One region of the Mesorhizobium sp. M0678 genome, then DNA from elsewhere that is predicted to be linked to it. Evidence: predicted binding sites of a transcription regulator. Region 1 holds the regulator's gene; each other region holds the start of a gene.

The links. The regulator PhoB, encoded in region 1, activates phosphate uptake and scavenging genes when phosphate is short. The targets are predictions, from matches to a motif close to TGTCATNNANCTGTCAT.
Region 2: a site for PhoB is predicted at 1,601-1,617, ahead of ugpB (sn-glycerol-3-phosphate ABC transporter substrate-binding protein UgpB). Genes of this name have one in related genera too.
Region 3: a site for PhoB is predicted at 1,455-1,471, ahead of olsB (l-ornithine N(alpha)-acyltransferase). Genes of this name have one in related genera too.

The regions. Positions count from the first base shown of each region.
Region 1 is NZ_JAMYPT010000010.1:24,240-29,210, forward strand. It holds gene pstC (phosphate ABC transporter permease subunit PstC) at 1-777, shown strand, start outside; gene pstA (phosphate ABC transporter permease PstA) at 781-1,632, shown strand; gene pstB (phosphate ABC transporter ATP-binding protein PstB) at 1,629-2,432, shown strand; gene phoU (phosphate signaling complex protein PhoU) at 2,465-3,172, shown strand; gene phoB (phosphate regulon transcriptional regulator PhoB) at 3,189-3,878, shown strand; gene NKI29_RS18885 (ROK family protein) at 3,888-4,971, opposite strand, start outside.
Region 2 is NZ_JAMYPT010000010.1:153,092-158,062, forward strand. It holds gene NKI29_RS19530 (bifunctional diguanylate cyclase/phosphodiesterase) at 1-1,381, opposite strand, end outside; gene ugpB (sn-glycerol-3-phosphate ABC transporter substrate-binding protein UgpB) at 1,680-2,990, shown strand; gene ugpA (sn-glycerol-3-phosphate ABC transporter permease UgpA) at 3,072-3,956, shown strand; gene ugpE (sn-glycerol-3-phosphate ABC transporter permease UgpE) at 3,965-4,813, shown strand; gene ugpC (sn-glycerol-3-phosphate ABC transporter ATP-binding protein UgpC) at 4,821-4,971, shown strand, end outside.
Region 3 is NZ_JAMYPT010000007.1:79,732-84,702, reverse strand. It holds gene NKI29_RS14985 (PAS domain-containing hybrid sensor histidine kinase/response regulator) at 1-1,385, shown strand, start outside; gene olsB (l-ornithine N(alpha)-acyltransferase) at 1,535-2,410, shown strand; gene grpE (nucleotide exchange factor GrpE) at 2,522-3,157, opposite strand; gene NKI29_RS14970 (hypothetical protein) at 3,394-3,597, shown strand; gene NKI29_RS14965 (fatty acid desaturase) at 3,725-4,747, shown strand; gene NKI29_RS14960 (DJ-1/PfpI family protein) at 4,895-4,971, opposite strand, start outside.

The DNA.
Region 1 (4,971 bases):
GAAAGCTGGAATCCGGTCACTGAAAAATTTGGCGCACTGGCGCCGATCTACGGCACCCTGGTCACGGCGGCCATCGCCATACTGATCGCGGTTCCGATCGGCATCGGCATTGCAGTCTTTCTCACCGAGCTCTGCCCGCGCCCGCTCAGGCGCCCGATCGGCATAGCGGTCGAGCTGTTGGCCGGCATTCCTTCGATCATCTACGGCATCTGGGGCCTGTTCGTGTTCGCGCCGTTCCTGCAGACGGCGATACAGCCCTTCATCATCAACGTCTTCCACGGCGTGCCGGGACTATCCAGCCTTTTCGCTGGCCCTCCTTACGGCATCGGCCTTCTGACCTCGGCGCTGATCCTTGCCATCATGGTGCTGCCCTTCATCACCTCGATCACCAAAGACGTCTTCGATACGGTGCCGGCGGTGCTGAAGGAATCGGCCTACGGCATCGGTTGCACGACCTGGGAAGTGACCCGGCGCGTGGTCATTCCCTATACCCGCATCGGCATCATGGGCGGCGTCATGCTTGGCCTCGGCCGGGCACTCGGCGAAACCATGGCAGTGACCTTCGTCATCGGCAACGCGCATCGCATCAGTGCCTCCCTGTTCGCACCGGGCACGACGATCTCGGCGACCATCGCCAATGAATTCACCGAGGCCGACGGCGACCTCTACACCTCCTCGCTGGTGGCGCTCGGCCTGATCCTCTTCGCCATCACCTTCCTGATCCTTGCCGCCGCCCGCTATATGCTGATGCGGATCGACGCCCGTACGGGAGCCTGACCGATGTCGACATCCTCATCGCTCCACAGCCGCCGCAAAGCCAGGAATTCGGTGATGATGGCGCTTTGCGTCGTCGCCGCCGGCATCGGGCTTGCCTGGCTGGCGCTCATTCTCGGCGCACTGGTCTATAAGGGCACAGCCGGGCTTTCGCTCGCGGTCTTCACCGAGATGACGCCACCACCGGGCGAGGCCGGCGGCCTGCTCAATGCCATCGCGGGCAGCCTGCTGATGACGATCATCGCCGTTGTCGTCGGCACGCCGATCGGCGTGCTGGCGGGAACCTACATGGCCGAGTATGGACGCTTTTCGCGCATCACCACCGTCGTCCGCTTCATCAACGACATCCTGTTGTCGGCGCCGTCGATCATCATCGGCTTGTTTGTCTATGAGCTGATGGTGCGGCCAATGGGACATTTCTCGGCCATTGCCGGCGCCGTTGCGCTTGCCATCCTGGTCATTCCGGTGGTCGTGCGCACCACTGAAGACATGCTCAACCTGGTGCCGAACGCGTTGCGTGAAGCCGGTGCCGCGATCGGCGCGCCACGCTGGGTGGTGATCCGTTCGGTCGCCTACCGCGCCGCATTGTCCGGCATCGTCACCGGCATATTGCTGGCGATAGCACGCATTTCCGGCGAGACGGCGCCGCTGCTCTTCACCGCGCTCAACAACCAGTTCTGGAGCAGCAATATCAACGCGCCGATGGCCAGCCTGCCGGTGACCATCTTCCAGTTCGCTCTCAGCCCTTACGAGGAATGGCAGCAACTGGCGTGGACCGGCGCACTCATAATCACCCTGACGGTTCTGGGCTTGAGCATCCTCGCCCGCAGCCTTACCGGACGCAGAGAGGACAGATGACACAGATGTTGTCCCCAGACATGACGATGGCCGAAACGGTCGCCGAGAAGACGAAGATCGAGGTCAAGAATCTCAACTTCTACTACGGCCAGAGCAAGGCGCTGAAGGACATCAGCCTGTCGCTGCCTGAGCGCAGTGTCACGGCCTTCATCGGCCCTTCGGGCTGCGGGAAATCGACGCTGCTGCGTGTGTTCAACCGCATCTATGAGCTCTACCCAAAACAGATGGCCGAGGGCCAGGTGCTGCTCGACGGCAAGAACATTCTCGACCGGTCGCAGGATCTCAACCTCCTCAGGACCAAGATCGGCATGGTGTTCCAGAAGCCGACGCCGTTCCCGATGTCGATCTACGAGAACATCGCCTTCGGCGTCAGGCTCTACGAGAACCTCGGCAAGTCCGAGATGGACGGCCGCGTCGAACAGGCGTTGAAGCGCGCCGCGCTGTGGAGCGAGGTCAAGGACAAGCTCAACGCCAGCGGCTTGAGCCTATCTGGCGGCCAGCAGCAGCGGCTCTGTATCGCCCGCACCGTGGCCGTGAAGCCGGAAGTCATTCTGCTCGACGAACCGGCTTCGGCCCTCGACCCGCTGTCGACTGCCAAGATCGAGGAACTGATCGACGAATTGCAAGCCGACTACACGATCGTCATCGTCACCCACAACATGCAGCAGGCGGCGCGCGTGTCGCGCCAGACCGCCTTCATGTATCTGGGTGAACTGGTCGAGTTCGACCGGACCGAGAAGATCTTCACGTCGCCCCGCGAGAAGCGCACGCAGGACTACATCACTGGCCGCTTCGGCTGAGCCGTTCCGATCATGCATATGAGGACAGGACCATGGGCGAACACACAGTCGCTTCTTTCGACGAGGATCTCGAGCAGATCAGCAAGCTGATCCGCGACATGGCCGACCTCGCCGGTTCGATGGTCGGCGGGGCGACCAAGGCCCTGTTGAATTCCGACAACGTGCTGGCGCAACGCGTCGTTTCCGACGACGCCATCATGGATGCGCGTCAACGCGAACTGGACGACCGCGCCATAACCCTGATCGCCAAACGCCAGCCGATGGCCCACGATCTTCGCCATGTGGTCGGAGCGATCCGCATGGCGGGCGACCTCGAACGCATCGGCGATCTTGCCAAGAATATCGCCAAGCGCGTGAGTGCGGTCGGCCTCAGCGCCACGCCGCGGGACCTGTCGCATTCCATCGACGCGATGGCGCAGCTGGTTCTCATCCAGGTGCAGGGTGTCATCGAGGAATATGCTGCAGGCGATGCGGCCGCGTTGGCCAAGCTGCGTGCCGCCGACGAGCGCATCGACGTCAAATACACGTCCGTGTTCCGCGAGCTCTTGACCTACATGATGGAAGATCCGCGCAACATCACCGCTTGCACGCACCTGCTGTTCTGCGCCAAGAATCTGGAGCGGATCGGCGACCATGTCACCAACATCGCCGAAAATGCGTATTATGTGCTGACCGGCGAGCAATTGCCGGTCAATCGTCCGAAGCAGGACGAAACGACAATGTCCGCACCGGTGACATGATGGGGGTGCCCAGCCGATGATCGCACCACGCATAATGGTGGTGGAGGACGAGGAGCCGTTGGGTGTGCTGCTCCGCTACAATCTCGAATCCGAAGGCTACCAGGTCGAGGTGGTGACACGCGGCGACGAAGCCGAGATCCGTTTGCAGGAGAATGTGCCCGACCTTTTGGTGCTCGACTGGATGATACCAGCGGTTTCCGGCATCGAGCTCTGTCGTCGGTTGCGGGTGCGCCCCGAAACCGAGCGGCTGCCGATCATCATGCTGACCGCGCGCGGCGAGGAGAGCGACCGGGTGCGCGGTCTTTCGACCGGCGCCGACGACTATCTGGTCAAACCGTTTTCGACACCGGAATTCATGGCCAGGGTCAAGGCGCTGCTGCGGCGCGCCAAGCCGGAAGTGCTGTCCAGCGTGCTGAAGGTAGGCGACATCGTGCTCGATCGCGAATCGCACAGGGTCTATCGCAAGAAGAGCGAAATCAGGCTCGGGCCGACCGAATTCCGGCTGCTCGAGTTCATGATGCGGCATCCGGGCCGTGTCTTCTCGCGCAGCCAGTTACTCGATAATGTCTGGGGCGAGACAATCTACATCGACGAACGCACCGTCGACGTGCATGTCGGGCGGCTGCGCAAAGCCGTCAACAACGGCCGGATGCCGGATGTCATCCGCACCATCCGCGGTGCCGGCTATGCGATCAGGGAAGATTGACCCGCCTGGTCAGGCTACGTTCTTTCTGACGCTGGGCCTCATTTGCGCGCCCGGCGCGAAAATCTCCTGGTCGACGAAGCTTAACGCCCGCATCGCGCAGCCTTCGCGGATCAGCGGCAATTCGTTCGGCTCTGTATCGAAGGAGATCGAGCCTGAATGCTGGCCGCCGGCGGTCTGGGCGATTGCCTTCCGCATGGCCGGCTCGATCAGATCGAAGGCGGCGGCACTGGCGCCGACCATCGCGACCGGTGCCGGATCGATCAGCGCGAACAGCGAGCCGAGACCGAAACCCAGCGCTTCGCCGGCCTTGCGGTAGGCCTCGCGTTCCGGCCCATCTTTCTCGCGCGCCCGGGCCGCCAGTGCTCGCATGTCGGCGTCGCTGACGTCGGCGACCGGCTCGCTGTCTTCGCTCATCTGCCTGGCGTTGCGCCAGATGGCGTAGTTGCCGGCATAGGCCTCGATGCAGCCGCGCCGCCCGCAACGGCAGAGCGCGCCGCCCGGACGATGGATCATGTGGCCAAATTCGCCGCCCGAGGAATGCGTCCCGGTGAACAGTTCGCCCTTCAGCACCAGCCCCATGCCGATGCCATGCGAAAGCAGGATGGCGATGAAGTCGTCGCGATAGCGATCCGGATTGCGCCAGCGCAAAGCCACCGCCATCATGTTGCAGTCGTTCTCCACCGTTGCCGGGATGCCGAATTCGTCCTCCAGCATGTCGGCAAAGGCGATGTCGGTCTGCGGCGTGATCGGCGACCACAGCATGGCGCGTGCAGGGGAGTCGGTAATGCCCTGAATCGCCAGGGCGATGCGGGCGACACTGCGGACGTCAAGGTCTGGATCCTGCAGCCGGCGCCGGACGATGGCCATGCATTCACGGATCAGCTCGTCGCGCGGCATGGTCAGCGTGTCCAGCCGGCGCTGTTCCTCGGCGACCACCTGTCCCGTATAGTCGATAATGGCGGCCGACAGGAAATTCAGCGACAACACCACGGTCAGCACCGCCGCCGCTTCCGGGTTGAGGGCGAGGCCGACCTGCGGACGACCGCGTTTCAACGAAACGGGCTCACTTGCCTTGCTCTCGGCGAGGATGCCT
Region 2 (4,971 bases), 130 kb from region 1:
CGGCCAGGGGGTCGGGGAGGTTCGGAGCTATGATGGCAAATTCATCGCCGCCGAGACGCGCGAGCATCTGTCCGTGGCGCGGGATGCCGGAAATGCAGTGCGCCAGCTTCTGCAGCATAGCATCGCCGGCCCCGTGGCCATAGAGGTCGTTGACTTGCTTGAACCGGTCAAGGTCAAGCAGCAGGAGCGCCAGATGTCCATCCTTGCCGCCACGATCCATCGAGGCGAATTCTGCTTCCAGCCGGGAAGAAAAGCTCCGCCGATTGGCAAGCCCGGTAAGCGGATCGAAATGCGCGAGGCGGAGGATCTCTTGTTCTGCCTTCTTGCGCTCACGGATGTCGCGAACGGCAAGCACCGTATGAGGCCTGCCGCAGTAGGTTATTTTCCTGGCGATCAGCTCGACAGGAATTCTCGCCCCGTCGCTGCCTCTTAACTTCGCTTCCTGCGCCTGTTCGCCGAAGCCGGACATATCGGCTGCGCTCTGTCCGTCGAAAAGCTCGCCGAATTGCATCGTGTTCAGGGTGGCTGTCGCTGTTCCGGTCAGCTTCGCCATACTGTCATTGGCGCTGACAATGCGGGTGCCATCGCAAACGATCAGACCTTCCACCGCCGCATTGGCGAGATCGTGCATGCGATCGGCCTCGAGCTTCTGGCGGCGAAAGCGCAGGTCGATCCATAGCGCGGCACCCGATAGCACAAGGATTATCAGGCTGGCGACCGCTGCGGCAAAGGCCTGGGAAATGGGCTCGATGGAATGTTCGGATATTTCAATCGAGGAGTCCGGAATGATCGACACCGCGGCCATCGCGATGAAATGCAAGCTGCAAATCGCCAGCGTCAAAAGCGCGGCGCCGCCGAAAGTCGCGAGCGCTGACGGACGGCGCAAGACGACAAGGAGCGCCAGTGCCGCGAGGGTCACGCCGGCCAGAAGCGATATCGCGACAAGGAGCAGGTTCCATACGACCCGGCCTTCGACCTCGAAAGCTGCCATGCCGATGTAGTGCATCGTCGCGATGGCGCCGCCCAGAATGGCGCCACCGACGAGGAAATGGTCGATGCCGCGGCGCAAGGTGGCGACCCACATCCCAAGCGCGGTCATGATAACGGCGGCGGCAAGCGAAAAGGCGGATAATCCCGGATTGTATGCGTTCGGGATTCCCGGCGTAAACGCGGTCATGGCGATGAAATGCGTCGCCCATATGCCGAACCCGGTCGAGGCCGCGGCGATCATCAGCCAGACAAGCCGGTTTCGCTCGGTCGATCGGCCGACATGCTTAAGGAGATTAACCGCTGAGAAGCAAGAAATTCCACAGACGAGTGCGGCGAGCGCAACCAGTCTCGGATCGTGCTGACTTACAATACAATTATAGACCGTCAGCATCCTGGTTCACTCGGTCTGCCAAAACTAACAGGGGAGGTGTGACTGATTAGCTCTTGGAGATTTTAACGAATGGTTAACCCGCGGGCCATGAGGCGGGTCTTTTCGGGGGAAAACCGACGCGCCGCTGCGCCGAAAAGACGGTGATGTGATTTCTGGCGCCCGGTTTCGGTAGCGAGTGCACTTTAGGAAGGAATGATGTTCATTGATCCGCAATAAAACCGTTGTCCGATTGTCATCAGCGCCACATATTGGCTTTGCGGAAGTGCCCCTTTCGCCAATGACAAACGGGAGATGAAACATGAAGTTCTTCGGCTTTGCGGCCGGTATCGCCGCGACCGTGACCCTGCTTTCCACCACCTCCGCCTTCGCCGTCACGCAGATCAGCTGGTGGCACGCCATGACCGGCGCCAACGCCGAGGTCGTCGCCAAGATCTCCAAGGATTTCAACGCCAGCCAGAGCGACTATGAGCTCGTTCCGGTGTTCAAGGGCACCTATCCGGAGACGCTGAATGCCGGCATCGCTGCCTTTCGTGCCGGGCAAGCGCCCGATATCCTCCAGGTGTTCGACGTCGGCACCGGCGTGATGATGGCGGCCGAGGGTGCGATAAAGCCGGTGGCCGATGTGATGACCGGCGCCGGGATGACTTTCGACAAGAGCCAGTATCTGCCCGGCATCGTCGGCTATTATTCGAAGCCGGACGGCACCATGCTATCGTTCCCCTACAACTCTTCCTCGCCGATCCTCTACTACAACAAGGACATCTTCCAGAAGGCAGGCCTCGACGTGAACAATCCGCCCAAGACGTGGAACGAGGTGTGGGAAGCTGCCAAGAAGATCAAGACGAGCGGCGCCTCCCCTTGCGGCTATACCTCGACCTGGCTGACCTGGATCCACCTGGAGAATTTCGCGGGGTGGAATGACGTGCCTTGGGCCACCCAGCAGAATGGCCTGGCCGGCGGTGATGTCGAACTCAAGATCAATGCGCCGATTTTCGTCAACCACTTCCAGGCGCTCGCTGACCTGGCCAAGGACGGCACATTCAAATATGGCGGACGCACCTCCGAAGCCAAGCAGATATTCCTCGCCGGCGAATGCGGCATCTTCACCGAATCGTCGGGCGGCCTCGGCGATATCGTCAAGTCCGGCATGAACTATGGCATCGGCCAGCTTCCTTACGACAGTGACGCCAAGGGTGCCCCGCAGAACACGACGCCGGGCGGTGCCAGCCTCTGGGTGTTCGGCAACAAGTCGGACGAGGAATACAAGGGTGTCGCCGCCTTCTTTGCCTATCTGTCCAAGACCGATGTGCAGGAATATCTGCACCAGAAGTCGGGATACCTGCCTGTGACGCTCGCCGCGTATGAGGCGACGAAGAAATCAGGCTTCTATGACAAGAACCCCGGCCGCGAGACACCCATCCTGCAGATGATCGGCAAGTCGCCGACCGACAATTCGAAGGGCGTGCGCCTGCCGAATCTGCCGCAGGTGCGCGATATCCAGAACGAGGAGCTGGAGAAGATGCTGGCCGGCCAGCAAACCGCCCAGCAGGCACTCGACAATGCGGTTGCGCGCGGCAACGCGGCGATCAAGGAAGCGCTGGAGAACTGACGGGATTATCTCGGTTAGTCGGTTGGAATATCGCCCACGCGAGCTCGCGTGGGCGATACCTGGATAGCGAGGGAAATCAGCCTGTCTCCACGCGTCGTCTTTCCCAACAAGATCCTGCCCTACCTGCTGGTGGCGCCACAACTCGCCATCACCCTGGTTTTCTTCTACTGGCCGGCCGGTCAGGCGCTTTACCAGTCGATGCTCAGGCAAGACCCGTTCGGGCTGAAGAGCAGGTTCGTCTGGTTTGCCAATTTCCGGAAGGTGCTGGCCGATCCGGCCTACCTCAACTCGATCAAGGTCACAGTAGTGTTCTCTCTTGCGACCGCGATCGTTGCCATGGTTGTGGCCCTGCTGCTCGCGGTCATGGCCGAGAAGGCCGTGCGCGGCAAAGGCCTCTACCGCACACTGCTGATATGGCCTTACGCCGTGGCGCCGGCGATTGCCGGCATGCTTTGGCTTTTCCTGTTCAATCCCTCGATCGGCTCGTTGGCCTATTTGCTGAGAAGCCTCGGCATCGTATGGGACCCGCTGCTCAACGGCACCCACGCCATGATCCTGCTGGTGTCGGCTGCTGCCTGGAAGCAGATCAGCTACAACTTCCTGTTCTTCGTCGCCGGCCTGCAGGCGGTGCCGAAAACGCTGATCGAAGCGGCGGCCATGGACGGCGCCGGCGAAACCAAGCGCTTCTGGACCATCGTCTTCCCGCTGCTTGCGCCGACAACCTTTTTCCTGCTGGTCGTCAACACCGTCTATGCCCTGTTCGACACGTTCGGCATCGTTCATGCCGTCACCGGCGGCGGGCCGGGCAAGACGACCGAGACGCTGGTCTACAAGGTCTACAATGACGGCTTCGTCAATCTGATCCTGGGCGATTCGGCGGCGCAGTCGGTCATCCTGATGGCCATCGTCATTGCGCTCACAGCGATCCAGTTCCGCTATGTGGAACGCAAAGTCCATTACGGCTGAGGGTAGCGATGATCGGCCAGTCCCCGCTCCGCACCTTCATCGCCCATGCCGTGCTCATCCTCGGCATATTGATCGTGGCTTTTCCGATCTACTACACCTTCGTTGCCTCGACGCACACGCTGCAAACGATCCTCAGGCCGCCCCTGCCGCTCTTGCCCGGCGGCCAGCTATGGAACAATTACAGCGAGGCGCTGTTCGGCGGCATCGGTCGTATCGGCGGGGTCAGCGTCGGCAGGCTGCTCCTCAACACCACGATCATGGCGCTCGGCGTTGCGGTGGGAAAGATCTTCATCTCGATCCTGTCGGCCTACGCGATCGTGTTCTTTCGCTTTCCGCTGCGCATGACCTTCTTCTGGCTGATCTTCATCACCTTGATGCTTCCAGTCGAGGTGCGCATCCTGCCGACCTACAAGGTGATGGTCGATCTCGGCATGATCGACACCTATGCCGGCCTGATCGTCCCGCTGATCGCCTCAGCCACCGCAACGCTGCTGTTTCGCCAGTTCTTCATGACCATACCGGGCGAATTGGTCGAGGCGGCGCGTGTCGACGGTGCCGGGCCATGGCGCTTCTTTTTCGATATTCTGGTGCCGCTGTCGCGGACAAACATCGCCGCGCTGTTCGTGATCCTCTTCATCTATGGCTGGACGCAGTATCTTTGGCCGCTGCTCGTCACCAACAGCAACGACATGAATACCATCGTCATCGCGCTGAGAAAGATGGTTTCCTTCGCCGATGCCGACACCCAATGGCACCTGGTGATGGTCACGGCAATGCTGGCCATCGTGCCGCCGATCCTGGTGGTCGTGCTGATGCAACGCTGGTTCGTGCGCGGTCTGGTCGAATCCGAAAAGTGAGAAGCCGATGGCGACCGTGGATCTGAAGGATGTCAGGAAAATCTATCCCAGCGGCGTCGAGGCCGTGAAGGGCGTTTCCATCGCCATTCCCGACAAGGAGCTTTGCGTGCTGGTCGGCCCCTCCGGCTGCGGCAAGTCTACGCTGCTGAGGATGATCG
Region 3 (4,971 bases), on a different contig from region 1:
CGCTGCTGGCGCTGATCGAGGACCTGCTCGACTACTCCAAGATCGAGGCCGGCCGCTTCGATCCCGAACCGCAGCCGATGTCGGTGCGCGAGATCGCCGACAATGTCATCGAGCTTTTGGCGGCGCGGGCTTTTGCCAAGGATATCGGCCTCGGCTGCCATGTCGAACCCGACGTGCCGCAGCTGATCACCGCCGACCCCGGCAGGGTCAGGCAGGTGCTGCTCAATCTCATCGGCAACGCCGTCAAGTTCACCGACAGCGGCGGCGTCCTGGCAAGCATCGCCCGCGTCCGCACCGAAACCACCGACCGCATCTGCTTCACCATCACCGACACCGGCCCCGGTCTGCGCGAGGAGGACATGGAGCGCATATTCGAGGACTTCGAACAGGCTGACGGCACCTCGACCCGTGCGCATGGCGGTGCCGGCCTCGGTCTCGCCATTTCCAAACGCCTGGTGATCGCCATGGGCGGCACTATCTCTGTGTCGAGCCGGCTTGGCCAGGGGTCCGAATTCGTCTTCGAGATTCCCGCTATTTCCGCCGTCGAGGCGCCGCAGATCCGCCAGGACGCGCTGTCGGGCCGGCATGCGGTGATCGTATCGAAGAACCTGGTCGAGGCCGAAGCCCTCGCCCGCACCATTCGCGCCAATGGCGGCACGGTCGATCTGGCCACCGCCGCCGCCCAGGCCACCGCTTTCGCCGAGGGCTGTGACGTGCTTCTGATCGATGCTGCCATGGAGCAAAGCGACGGCAGGCTGCTCAGGCGCCTGCGCCAGAGCGGATTTGCCGATTGCGAGGCAGTGACGCTGATCGCGCCGACCGACCGCGGCATGCTTGGCGAGTTCCGTGCCAACGGTTACGCCACCTTCCTGGCGAGGCCGGTGCGCGGCGAGACACTGCTGCGCGTGCTTTTGACCAGCCATGCACCGGTCATCGCCGAGCCGCAACTGCAAAGGCGCGGCGCGCAGGCGGGGCACGCCATTGGCGCCCGCCAGCAGGGCCTGTCGGTGCTGATCGCCGAGGACAACGACATCAACGCCATGCTGGCCCGCGCCACGCTGCTGAAGGCCGGGCATCGCGTGAAAGTGGTCGGCAACGGCAAGGCCGCGGTCGAGGCGGTCATCAGCACCGGCCACAAGCACCGCTACGACGTGGTGCTGATGGACTTGCACATGCCTGTCATGGACGGTCTGGACGCCATCGCCGCCATCCGCCGCCATGAGGAGGAGACCGCGGTGCCGCCGGTGCCGATCATGGTGCTGTCGGCCGACAGCCAGGAAAAGACCCGCCACGCCGTGCTCGCTCACGGTGCCAGCGGCTTCGTCACCAAGCCGCTCGACCCCGATGCCCTGGTTCATGCGGTCGAAGGGCAAGCGGCCGCCTGAGGCACAACATAGACGGTTGATAGATTACCCAGCCGACGAAGTATTGCCCGCAGAGCCGTATCACGGTACTGTCACAATCCTGTTGCACCTACACCGTATCCCCGTGCCAAGAGGGATGGCTCGAAGGAGAATCACTCGTGCATACAGTCATGCCGGAATGTGATGCTCGGCCGAACGCCAGCGGGCCTTTGCTCGTCGGCCGGAACGCCGATGCCGTCATAAAAGGCGCATCGCTCGGCCGCATCGGCAATCTCGAAGTGCGGCTCGCCCGCAACGAGCCCGAGATCGCTGCCGCGCAGGAAGTGCGCTACCGGGTGTTCTACGACGAGCTTGGTGCCAGGAAGGACCTGTTCCAGATGCAGGACCGCCGCGATGCCGACCGCTTCGATCCCCTCTGCGACCATCTGCTGGTCTTCGATACTTCGCTTTCCGGCCCCGAGCATCGCCGCATCGTCGGCACCTACCGCCTGCTGCGGCAGGAGATTGCCGCGGCCGCCGGAGGCTTCTATTCCGAAGGTGAATTCGAACTGACCAAGCTGATCGCGCGGCATCCCGGCCAGCGCTTCCTCGAGCTCGGCCGCTCCTGCGTTCTGCCGGAATACCGCTCGAAGCGCACCATCGAGGCGCTGTGGCAAGGCATCTGGGCCTATATCAATCATTACGGCATCGGCGTGATGACCGGCTGCGCGTCGTTCCACGGCACCGTGCCGGCGGCACATGCAGAGGCGCTGACCTATCTTGCCCACCACTGCCGGACGAATTCATCCTGGGACGTGCGTGCCGTCGCCGGGCGCTATTGTTCCATGGATCTGATGCCGATCGAGGCGGTCAATACCAAGGCGGCGATCGCCGCGATGCCGCCACTGGTCAAGGGCTATCTGCGCGTCGGCGCGCGCATTGGCGACGGTTGCGTCATCGACCGTGAATTCTCGACGGTCGACGTGTTCGTGGTGATGCCGGTCAAGGAGATCGGTGCCCGCTACGTCAATTATTATGGTGGAGAAGCGCAGCGGTTTGCGGCGTGAATAGTGAATAGTGAATAGTGAATAGTGAATAGTGAATAGAACATAGCACTGACTGCTGGAGCAGCAATTGGCTACTCACTACTAACCATTCACTATTGACCATTCACCCATTCACGCATCTTTCTCAGCCTGCTCGTTGACCGGCCCCGGCTCGACTGGCGCTTCGCTCGCCACATGCTTGGGGCCGCCCTTAGCGACGCCGACCATGGCGGGCCGCAGAACACGCTCGCCGATCGAATAGCCGGGCTGCACGACCTGCACGACCGTGTTGGCCGGTACGTCGGGATTGGGCACCTCGAACATCGCCTGGTGGAAATTCGGATCGAATTTCTCGCCCTCGGGCTCGAGCTTCTTCACGCCGTGGCGTTCCAGCGCCGACAGCATGGCGCGCTCGGTGATCTCGACGCCGTCGATCAGCGCCTTGAAGCCGGCATCGCCCGAAGCCTTGGCCTCCTCCGGGATGGCATCCAGCGCACGGCGCAGATTGTCTGACACCGAAAGCATGTCGCGGGCAAAATTGGCAACCGCATAGGCGCGCGCGTCGTGGACGTCGCGGGCGGTGCGGCGACGCAAGTTCTCCATGTCGGCCGCGACGCGCAGCGCGCGATCCTTCAGCTCTTCGTTTTCCTTCAGAAGCCGCACAAGCGCTTCATAGTCGCCGTCGACGCCACCTTCCCTTGGCTCCGCGGCAGCCTCGGTCTTCTCGGCTTCATCGGGCGCGCGTTCGTCTTTTGCCTGGTCGCTCATCGCCGTTTCCCGTCATTTTCGAATGGTGTGGATTTGCGCCCGATATCGAGGTTTAGCGGCCAAAAATCAAGGGGCAAGCGATACTGCAGCCGCTGTCGCTGATTGATGGCGGACGGCGCAGACCTTTCGATTTTAATTCAAACTTTACCGTACCCGACGTCTTTGCTTGCCGGGACACTACAATGCGGGAACCATTCCTCCCTTGGAAGAGTTTCGAAGCCGACACAGGATTTTGGATGATGCCCCGCAGGAATGGCGAAAAACGCGATGGGCTCGCCGCCGATATCCGGCGCCAGCTCGGCACCGAGGCGACCAAGCGCTTTCTGCGCACCTTGCCGGCCTTCCGCACGGAGTCCGATATTCCCGACCGTCTGAAGGAATTGCTCGACCGCCTGGACGGCGTGGAAGCCAAGGTGGTCGCAGGCGGGCGCCGTCGGTAGACACCATTGCAGGCCGTGCGCCCGGCGACTGCGGCCATCAATTCCTCGCCATCGCGCGACATTTACCCGCAGTAACTTTGCGTGATCGCCGGCTTGCGGCAGCGCGCTGCTCCGCCTATGTTTCATGATGAACATGATTTCCCCCGAAGCTGTGGCAAACAGCAAGCGCGCCTGGTTGAAAATCCTGTCGCGCTATAAAAAGCCCGACAGGCGTCGCAGCGCCGTCGAACTCGCCATCACCCTCATCCCCTTCGCCACGCTGTGGACATTGTCCTCGGCCGCTTATGCCTATGGCCATTGGTGGGGTCTGGTCCTCATCCTTCCAGCCGCCGGCTTTCTGGTGCGGATCTTCATGATCCAGCACGATTGCGGCCACGGCTCCTTCTTTGCCAATCGCTATGCCGACGACTGGATCGGCCGCGTCCTTGGCGTGCTGACGCTGACGCCCTACGATTGCTGGCGCCGCGCCCACGCAACCCATCACGCCAGCGCCGGCAATCTCGACGAGCGCGGCACCGGCGACATCAAGACACTGACCGTCGCCGAATACCGGCAACTGTCGTGGCGGGGCCGGCTCGCCTATCGCCTCTATCGCCATCCGCTGGTGATGTTCGGCCTTGGCCCGATCTGGATTTTCATTTTCGAGCAGAGACTGCCCTTGGGCATGATGCGGGGCGGCCTCACCCCTTGGGTGTCGTCGATGTCGACCAACCTAGCCATCACGGTCATAGCCGCGCTGCTCATCTGGTTCGTTGGCCCCGGCGCGTTTCTGGTCGTGCATTTGCCGATCGTCATCCTCGCCGGATCGGCCGGCATCTGGCTGTTCTATGTCCAGCATCAGTTCGAAGAGACGGAGTGGACAAAGGACTCCGAGTGGGAATTCCAGCACGCTGCCCTGCACGGTTCGTCCTATTACGACCTGCCGCCGGTGCTGAACTGGATCACCGGCAATATCGGCGTCCACCACGTGCACCACCTCTCGGCCAAGGTGCCATGCTACCGGCTTCCGGAAGTGCTGAGGGACTATCCGGAGCTGCGTGAGATCGGCCGCGTCACACTCCTCGACAGCCTGCGCTGCGTCAAGCTGGCGCTGTGGGACGAGAGCCGCAGCAAGCTGGTATCGTTCCGCGAAGCGCGGATGGCCGTGTAGACGTACCGCCGCACCTAAAGCGCGTCGCGCTCGACCGGCCTCATGCGACGCGCTTTAGGTTCTTGTTTATGCATGCCGTTATCGCAAAACCGCTGAACACTTTTGCGCGACATGCGTTAGGGGTGCGGCGGGCTCCACATTCCGAGCTTAAGCCGCCTGGCGCTGGTCGCGCATCAGGATCTCGCCCTGGCGGATCTCGGTGCCCAGCACTTTCAGGCATTCGC